3 regions of the Novosphingobium sp. genome follow, and region 2 is predicted to be linked to each of the others. Evidence: riboswitches for the same ligand, from Rfam matches in the RefSeq annotation. Region 2 holds a riboswitch; each other region holds the start of a gene.
What was found. A riboswitch is a leader RNA that binds a small molecule or an ion and turns the genes downstream of it on or off. The one in region 2 is predicted to bind cobalamin.
Positions count from the first base shown of each region.

Region 1: another riboswitch for cobalamin. It lies ahead of ABDW49_RS23025 (DUF1852 domain-containing protein); the one in region 2 lies ahead of ABDW49_RS09605 (DUF1636 domain-containing protein).
Region 3: another riboswitch for cobalamin. It lies ahead of ABDW49_RS23015 (hotdog domain-containing protein); the one in region 2 lies ahead of ABDW49_RS09605 (DUF1636 domain-containing protein).

Region 1 is NZ_JBCNLP010000006.1:685,005-688,208, forward strand. Features, by position in the region: gene ABDW49_RS23020 (methionine synthase) at 1-787, opposite strand, end outside; gene ABDW49_RS23025 (DUF1852 domain-containing protein) at 813-1,811, opposite strand; cobalamin riboswitch at 2,100-2,335, opposite strand; gene ABDW49_RS23030 (TetR/AcrR family transcriptional regulator) at 2,632-3,204, opposite strand, start outside.
Region 2 is NZ_JBCNLP010000001.1:2,061,914-2,065,117, forward strand. Features, by position in the region: gene cobN (cobaltochelatase subunit CobN) at 1-365, opposite strand, end outside; gene cobW (cobalamin biosynthesis protein CobW) at 376-1,422, opposite strand; gene ABDW49_RS09605 (DUF1636 domain-containing protein) at 1,426-1,788, opposite strand; cobalamin riboswitch at 1,884-2,112, opposite strand; gene cobO (cob(I)yrinic acid a,c-diamide adenosyltransferase) at 2,159-2,788, shown strand; gene ABDW49_RS09615 (cobyric acid synthase) at 2,795-3,204, shown strand, end outside.
Region 3 is NZ_JBCNLP010000006.1:681,723-684,926, forward strand. Features, by position in the region: gene ABDW49_RS23010 (TIM-barrel domain-containing protein) at 1-1,637, shown strand, start outside; cobalamin riboswitch at 1,799-2,004, shown strand; gene ABDW49_RS23015 (hotdog domain-containing protein) at 2,047-2,898, shown strand; gene ABDW49_RS23020 (methionine synthase) at 3,041-3,204, opposite strand, start outside.

The DNA.
Region 1 (3,204 bases), on a different contig from region 2:
GATCCATCGGGACGTGCGAGTTATGGCACTCCAGCGAGATAATATCGATGGTGGACGTTTGCAGCTTGGGGAACGCCTCTTCATATTGCCGCCACTCCGAGCCCAGCGTCTTCTTCCAGTCGGTGTTGGCCTTGATGCCGTAGCCATAGCAGATATGCACCGCCGTTTCGCACTTCAGCCCCTCAACGGCCCTCTCCAGGGCGGCGATGCCCCAGTCATTCACCTCGTCAAAGAACACGTTAAATGCGGGCTCATCAAACTGGATAATGTCGACGCCGGCGGCCTCGAGCTCTTTGGCTTCCTGGTTGAGGATCTTGGCGAATTCCCAGGCCAGCTTTTCGCGGCTTTTATAGTGGTCATCATAGAGCGTGTCGATCATGGTCATCGGCCCCGGCAGGGCCCATTTGATCGGCTGCTTGGTCAGCTGGCGTAAAAATTTGGCGTCTTCAACGAAAACGGGCTTTTGGCGCGCGACCGCCCCCACGACGGTTGGCACGCTCGCCTCATAGCGATTGCGAATTTTAACCACTTCGCGTTTCTCGAAATCGACGCCGCTGAGGTGCTCGATAAACGTCGTGACGAAGTGCTGGCGCGTTTGCTCGCCATCGCTGACGATATCGATGCCGGCCTGTTGTTGCTCTGCCAGCGACAAACGCAAGGCGTCCTGTTTCCCTTCGATTAATTCTTCATTCTGCAATTTCCAGGGCGACCACAGGGTTTCCGGTTGGGCCAGCCAGGAAGGTTTAGGCAAGCTGCCGGCGGTCGACGTAGGGAGCAATATTTTCATAATAGATGACCTGTATTTGAGTGAATCAAAGCGCGTAGTGAGCAGACCATTGCTCAAGAATGGGCTTGTAGGGCTTGATAAATTGCTCTTCCGTAAATTTCCCCTGCTCAATCGCTAACTGGCTACGCTCTTCGCGATCGTAAACAATCTTGGTTAATGAATGATCCTGGTTATTCAGGCTTGGCTGATAGTATTGCCCCGCCGCCGAGTTGGCGTTGTAAATTTCAGGTCGATAGATTTTCTGGAAGGTCTCCATCGTGCTGATGGTGCCGATCAGTTCCAGATCGGTGTAATCGCTCAGCAAATCCCCGGGGAAATAAAACGCCAGGGGCGCAACGCTATTTTTCGGCATGAAGTAGCGCACCTGCAGGCCCATTTTTTTAAAATACCGGTCGGTCAGCGAAGCGCCGTCTTGCCGATATTCGTCGCCCAACACCGGATGTTGATTGCCCGTCCGATGATAGGTGTCTTTGCTGGACACGCTGAGGCAGATCACCGGCGGTTTGCTGAAATTCTCATGGTATGCGTTTGAATTGACGAAGTGCTTAAAGATATTGCCGTGCAAATCGCCGAAATCATCCGGAATGTTGAATTCCGCCGTGTTTTTATTGTGCGCCGGCAGCAAGACGCTAAAGTCGTAATCGCGCACGTAAGACGAGAAGTTATTCCCGACGATGCCCTCAAGACGCTTTTGCGTTTTTTTATCAATGATGTTGGTTTTCAGGATTTCAATCACCGGGAAGCTGGCCCCCTGATCTTCAACGCGCATCTCAACCGAAATGATTTCAAGCTCAACCGAATAGCGGTCGGCCTTGGGGTTATCCCAATGCGCCAACGAATTGAAGCGATTGTTAATCATCACCAGCGTGTTGCGCAGGTTCTCCCGGCGGTTTTCCCCTCTGGCCAAATTGGCGAAGTTGGTGGTGATACGCGTACTTTCAGAGGGGTTATAATCTTCATCCAAGCGCAGGCTCTTGATGGTGAAGTTGAAATCCAGCGCGGGCTGGGCGTGTGCGACAGGCATGCGACATCTCCTTCGGACCAGCAGGTTGGCTGGCCCGTCATGACGGTTCGGGATGATGGATGGGTGGGCGCGCGCCGCGTCAGGCGGGGATGAACACCGTTAACACGACGCGCCGACGCATTCGCGCATGGCTTGCCGGGGGGAAACAGGACTGGAAACATCGGCCGATCACCTGCTTTGCCGGGCGGAGGGGCCGAAGGAAGAACGCGCCAGCATAAGCGTCGCCGCAGGGCATAGACCTCCGGCGCGTGCGACAAGCGCGATCCACCGGAGGAACCCCCGTCCGAGGAACGTTATGGCGCCGAAGGCAGGTCTCCTGGCTTGCGGGTCATCACGGTGGTTCCGGCCTTCCCGAGCGCTTTTGCAAGGCTCAGTGACACGAAATGGAACCACCGTTCGCCGCTTACAGTTGCGGGGGCAGCGCCGGACTCTGCCCTTTCGGGCACCACCGGCTTCCCGTCTTAGCCCCACCGCGCGGACCCTTGTGGAATCTGGGATGGGGAACCTTGACAGGATGCAGAGACACCATCTCAGCCAAGCTGTCAAGTATCATATAAAGAAATCTTTATATGTGGTTATCTAGGCCAGCGTTCACAGCGATCCGCTCAGCTTTGAAAGAGACAGGTCATTTTTTGTACTTAAGATTTGCAGCTCTTTGATGGGGTGCAGCCATTGTAGTTAATTGTCTGCCGCTGAGCCTATGACTGCTTTCAGCGCCTGGCATCGCCGCCCTGAATGGCGGTTTTGTCAGCGTTTCCAGCGAAGACCGGACGGCGCGGAGCCGGCAGAGCAAGGCTTGGTTAACCGCCGTAGCTTCCAGTCAGACCAATAAACGGACTGCACATCCGCCAATTTTCAGCAAATCCGAAGTTGTGGCTCCGCTGCTAGCCTGCAACGACATTCCCTCAAGCAAGGTATTCAATCCGCTGGCAAGGGCATCGACATCTGCATCGGCCGGGAGCTGGCCATCGCTCACGCCTCGCGTCAATCGATCGCGGAACGCCTGCTCCGTCTGCTTGCGCAGCGCCTTGAGCGCGTCAGCGACATCAGCTGCATCGTCGGGAATGTTCACCGCTGCCGTCACGACCAAGCATCCGCACGGCACGTCCTGCAGCGTCAGAATACGCGCGGCTGAGGCGAAGAAGCTCGATATGGCCAACCTGACATCTGGCTCGGCAGCCATCTCGTCGCGGTTCTGGTCCCAGTAGGTCCGCTCGTAATGGTCCACTGCGGCCATGAAGAGCTGCGCCTTGTTGCCGAACTCCCCGTATAGGCTGGGCGGGTTGATCCCCATGGCAGCACAAAGCTGAGCGATCGACGCCGGCGCGAAGCCATGGCGCCAGAACACGCCAAGCGCTTTCTCGAGCGCGGCCTCGCGATCAAAACGGGCCTT
Region 2 (3,204 bases):
GGGTCGGGGCGCCCGTCAGCAGGCAGCACGGCAAGGGCAAGCCCCTCGCGCCGTGCCAGATCGCTCAGTTGCGCGAGGCCATAGGGCCAGTAGCCCGCGCCGCCGATCAACCGCACCAGCACCGCCTTGGCGCCCGAGACAGTGCGCTCGATATAGGTATCGACGGAGAGCGGATGTTTCAGCGCTGCCAGATTGGCCAGACGCAGTTCAGGCAAATGATCGCGCCCCGCATGCCATCCGGCCGCGAAAGCCCCCAGATCGCTGTCCGAAAAGGACAGGACGATCAGCGGCGCGGGGCTCTGGCCGAGGTCGGTCGCGACCTCGGTTTCCTCCAGCCCACGGCTCTCGCGGAAGATGACATGCATCGCGGAAGGGTTACGCCGGGGCCAGAACTGTGTCCAGCACCGCGCGGACGGCGGCGGTGTCGAGGTGATCGTGCTCGGCGATGACCACCAGTTGCGTCACGCGCGGGCGCTGGCCCCAGGGCTGGTCGTACTGATGACGCACACGCTCGCCCACCGCCTGAAGCAGCAGGCGCATCGGCTTGCCCTGCACCGCCACGAAGCCCTTTACGCGCAGGATGGACTGCTCGCGCGCCAGACGCTGCACGGCGGCGACCAGCGCTTCGGGATCGCCGACTTCGGGCAGGGTGATGATGGTGCTGTCGAAATCCTCGTGCTCATGCTCGTCCTCGCCATCGTGGTGGCTGGGGCGGGCGGCCAGATCGTCCTCGGCGGCGGCATTGAGGCCGAGGATGACGGCGGGATCGATCACGCCATCGGTGACAGGCAGCATGGGCAGTGGGCGCGGCGCCTCGGCGGCGATCACGGCGCGAGCCTGATCCAGCGTTGGGGCGTCCACCAGATCGGCCTTGGTCAGCAGAACGATGTCGGCGCAGGCGAGCTGATCCTCAAAGACTTCCGAGAGCGGGGTTTCATGGTCGAGGCTGTCATCCGCCGCGCGCTGGGCATCGACCGCCGCCACATCGGGGGCGAAACGGCCAGCGGCCACGGCCTCGGCATCGGCCAGCGCGATCACCCCATCGACGGTGATGCGGCTGCGGATCGCGGGCCAGTCGAAGGCTTTGAGCAGAGGCTTGGGCAGGGCAAGACCCGAGGTCTCGATCAGAATGTGATCGGGGCGCTGGGGCAGGGCCAGCAGTTTTTCGACCGTGGGGATGAAATCATCGGCCACGGTGCAGCAGATGCAGCCATTGGCCAGTTCGAGGATCGCGCTTTCGGGGCAATTCTCGTCGGCGCAGGCCTTCAGGATTTCGCCATCGACGCCCACCGTGCCGAACTCATTGACCAGCACCGCCAGGCGGCGCCCGCCCGGATTCTGCAGCAGATGGCGGATCAGCGTGGTCTTGCCCGAGCCCAGAAAGCCGGTGACGATGGTGACGGGGATTTTTTCCAGAGACATGGCTTAAAGCTCCAGCGGGGGAATGCGGGCGATGGATTGCTTGCGGAAGATGGTGGGGCGCTGGCGCCACGGCACGATGCCGTCAGGGCTTTGCGCATAGGCGCTGGCGCCGGCCAGAATGTCGGGCACATCGGCGTCGGACAGGCGGCCGTAGACATAGGTCCAACTGCCGGGCCTTGTCAGCGCGATGGAACAGCCATTGGTGCAGGCCGAGAGGCATTCGGTGGGGCGCACTTCCACGTCGCCATCCGCATTGGCGGCGCTCAGCGCCTGCGCCAGCAGGGTGCCGGGCACGGTTTCGCCTTCCTCGGGCGTCTGGCCCGCGCGGCAGGTGGTGCAGACAAAAAGGACGGTGTTGTGACCCACGACGCTTCAATTCCCCAATGAGGCGCGCCTGCACAGGCCATCGGGCACCGAACCCGCGTTCGGCGCCTGATCGACCGGCCACAGCGCACCCCGGCTGTCCGTTTCCTCGTGCTGGCAGGTCTCCCGGCTGGCGGATCGGGGGCAGTTACGCCTTGCGTCAGCTTCGCCTTCCCGTGCCTTGCGGCCAGTGGCATCGAAGCTGCCTCATCCGTTGACGGTCGCGGGGGCGGCTGTGCTTCGGGCTTGACGAAAGCCCTGTCACATTCCCTCTTCGCCTTTTGGTGGATTGCTCCGCCGCAAGGAACCAACGCGGTGGGGATTGCGGGATTGCGACGGGGCTGTCAAGGAATGCCGCGATCAGGAGTGTACCATGACCGCCGATGCCCCCGCCCCCGAAGCTGACTTTGACCGCCACAACGCCAAGATGGCCAAGAAAAAGGCCTCTCGCGACAAGATCATGGCCAGCAAGCAGGGCGAAAAGGGGCTGGTGATCGTTCATACCGGCACGGGCAAGGGCAAGTCGTCCTCCGGCTTCGGGATGATCCTGCGCTGCATCGCGCATGGCATGCCCAGCGCGGTGGTGCAGTTTATCAAGGGCGCCTGGGACACCGGCGAGCGCCGTCTGATCGAGCAAAATTTCCCCGATCTCTGCCAGTTCCACGCCATGGGGGAGGGTTTTACCTGGGAAACGCAGGACAAAGCCCGCGATATCGCCGCTGCGCGCAAGGGCTGGGACAAGGCCAAGGAACTGATCCGCGATCCCAACATCCGCATGGTGCTGCTTGACGAAATCAACATCGCCCTGCGTTACGAATATCTCCCGCTGGAGGAGGTGCTGACCTTCCTGCGCGAGGAAAAGCCCGAGATGACCCATGTGGTGCTCACCGGCCGCAATGCCGCGCCCGAACTGATCGAGCAGGCCGATCTGGTCACCGAGATGACTTTGGTGAAGCACCCCTTCCGCGGCGGCATCAAGGCGCAGGCCGGGGTGGAGTTCTAAACCTCCATGCCAGCCTTGATGATCCAGGGGACCGGCTCGAATGTCGGCAAGTCCCTGCTGGTGGCGGGGCTGTGCCGGGCGGCACGTCGGCGGGGGCTGAGTGTCGCGCCTTTCAAGCCGCAGAATATGTCGAACAATGCCGCTGTCACCGCCGATGGCGGAGAGATCGGGCGGGCTCAGGCCCTGCAGGCGATCGCGTGTGGATTATCGCCGCATACCGATATGAACCCGGTGCTGCTGAAGCCAGAGAGCGAAGTCGGCAGTCAGGTGGTGTTGCAGGGGCGGCGCATCGCCACGGTAAAGGCGCGGGAGTATGCCGCGCTGAAACCGCAGTTGATGGCCCCGGTTCTGGAGAGCTTCCATCGCCTGAAAGCTGCCCATGATCTGGTGATCGTGGAGGGCGCGGGCAGCCCGGC
Region 3 (3,204 bases), on a different contig from region 2:
AGGACAACATCCGCGACACCAAGGCGTTGGGCAGGAACGCGCTGGGCGATTTCACGCGTTATTTGAACCCCTATTCGCTGCTGACCACGCAAGGCACCTATGATGGCGAACGCGCCACCTCCAACCGGCGGGTCTTCACGCTCACCCGCTCGGCCTGGGCCGGGGCGCAGCGCACCGCCGCCGCCTCGTGGAGCGGGGACATTTATGCCAGCTGGAAGGTCTTCAAGCAGCAGATCGCGGGTGGTGTCGATGTGACCGTGACGGGCAATCCCTATTGGACCCAGGACACCGGCGGCTTTTTCGTGTCGGAGTTTCCCGGTGGCGAGCAGAACCCGGCCTGGCGGGAGCTGTTCGCGCGCTGGCTGCAATATGCCGCCTTCAACCCGCTGATGCGCATCCATGGCACCGATGTCGAGCGTGAGCCCTATCGCTTCAAAACGCTTGATCCGCAGGTCTATGCCTCGCTGCTGGGCAGCGTCAATCTGCGCTATCGCCTGCTGCCCTACACCTATGGGCTGAGTTGGAAGGTGACCTCCGCGGGCTACACGCTGATGCGCCCCCTGATGATGGATTTCCCCGAGGATCGCGCCACCGATACCATCGATGACAGCTTCATGTTCGGCCCCTCGTTTCTGGTCCATCCTGTCACCCGGCCGATGTATCATCGGCAGGCCCCTCCGGCGGTGACGATACCAGCGAATGCCCTGCGCACACCCGATGGGCAGCCCGGGCTGGCCCTTCAGTATTTTGCGGGCCAATCCTTCGAGAAACCGGTCAGCACCATGATCGACACCAAAATCGACCATATGTGGCCTGCGCCGCCGCTGGCCGACATGCCGGCAGGCCTGGCCAGCCTCGATCACTTTTCAGCGCGCTGGACAGGCATGCTCACCGCTCCTGAAGATGGCACCTATGAGATCGGCGTCGAGGGTGACGATGGCTATCGCCTGATGCTGGCCGGCAAGACCGTGGTCGACGAATGGAAATCGGGCGAGGCCCGCTATCGCGGCGCCGAGGTCGCGCTCCGGAAGGGGCAGACCATCCCCATCGCCATCGAGTATTATCAGGGCGATGGCGCGCGCAAGTTGCGTTTGGCGTGGCGTCTGCCGAGCGAGCGCGAGGCTGCCGCCAGATTGGCGCAGGCCGCGCAGGATCTTTCCGTTACCACTTATCTGCCTCAGGGCGCCGGATGGTATGATTTCTGGACGAACGAGCATTACGCCGGTGGCCAGCGTGTCACGCGGCAGGCTCCCCTCGATATTCTGCCGCTTTATGTGCGGGCCGGATCGATCGTGCCCATGGGGCCGGTGCAGCATTATGCGACCGAATTGCCCAAGGCGCCCTATGAAATCCGCATCTATTCCGGCGCCGACGCGCGTTTCACCATCTATGAGGACGACAACGAGACATACGACTATGAAAAGGGCCAATATGCCACCTATGATCTGGTGTGGAACGACCGTGCCCGCAGTCTGACCATCAGTGGGCGCAAGGGCTCTTTCCCCCGCCTTGTCCAGCAGCGGCGGCTCGATCTGGTGCTGATGACCCCGCGCAACGCCACTGGTGCAGCGCCGGCCGTGGCCAAGAGGATGGTGAACTATACCGGGGCGGCCACCACCGTGTCGTTTGGTCGGTAAGGAGGCGATGAAGGGAATTAAGCTGAACAGTACATTCTTGCGGGGCGCTCACAGATGGTTGTCCGGAGCGGCAGGTTTCAAACTTCGTCCTTTCTGCTGCCGACCTTCGTTCATTTTCAATTCCTGACACATTGCGCTTGACCCTTGGCGCCCCCGCGCTTCACATTTCCGCTGTCGAAGGTTCTCCAGTCGTTTCGGCGCGCTGGAGCGAAGATCGGAAGCCGGTGCGATGCCGGCGCTGCCCCCGCAACTGTAAGCGGCGAGCGGGCGATCCACGCATGCCACTGGTGGGCGCAACCACCGGGAAGGCCGGATCGTCCGCATTGACCCGCGAGCCAGGAGACCTGCCCGCGACGCCATAACGTTCCTCCGGCGGGGTGTCCGGGCGATCGCTCTCGTGCCATGCCGGGTGACCGGCGTGGCCGCTTGCGTTCGTCTGTCTCTGCCTTTGAAACAGGTGAAGACGATGACAAGAGCAACAGTCCAGACAATAACAAATGCGACCAGCATCCAACTGATTGACATGGTGTTCCCCACGGACACCAACCACCATGGTACGCTCTTTGGCGGCGTGGCGCTGGCGCATATGGACAAGGTCGCGTTTCTGGCGGCGACGCGCCATGGGCGTGTGCCTTTCGTAACCGCGCGCAGCGAGCAGATTGATTTCGAGGCACCGGCGAGCGCGGGCGAGATGGTTGAGGCGACCGGGCGCGTCGTGCGGGTCGGTAACAGTTCGCTTGATGTCGAGGTTGAGCTGGTCGCGGAGGCGACGGTCAGCGGAGAGAGGCGGCGTTGCACGCGTGGTCGCTTCACCATGGTGGCCGTCAAAGGCCCTGATGTTCGCCTGCCGCTTCCTCCATTTTATGCCGGTCAGCAGGTCGAAGAGGATGGTGTCCTGCGGATGGCGGAAATCATCTTTCCCGAGCAAACCAACCACTATGGCACGTTTTATGGTGGCGACGGGCTCAAGATGCTGGGCAAGGCCGCGTTTATCGCGGCGACGCGGCATACGCGGCGGAATATCGTTATGGCCTCGTCAGAGCGGGTCGATTTCCGCTCCGCGGTCGGGCTGGGCGATATGGTGGAACTGGTCTCGCGCATTGTGCGGACCGGGTGCAGTTCCGTCACTGTGGAAGTCGAGTTGTGGTCGGAGAGGCTGCTGACAGGGCAGCGCCGTCATGCTGCAACGGCGCGCTTCGTGATGGTGGCGGTCGATGAGCAAGGGCGCCCTACGCCGATCCTGTCCGCGCTGGAGGTTTAAAGCATGTAGCGATGGGGCGCTCCGTTCTAGTTCACCCTGACGGGAGGCAGGCAATATCGGCCTGCCTCCCGTCAGGGAGCTGCTTTGCCACACCAGATGTTCCGCAAACGGGTTTGGCAGAGAAGAGCGTTCTAACTGGCTGCTAGGCCGAGAGTTCTTTGCGCACGATCTCCGCGCCCGCACTCAAGGCATTCAGCTTGCCGCTGGCGACCTGACGAGGCAGGGGAGCCATGCCGCAGTTGGTCGACGGGTAGAGTTTGTCGGCATCGACAAACTGCAGCGCTTTGCGCAGCGTAGCGGCCACTT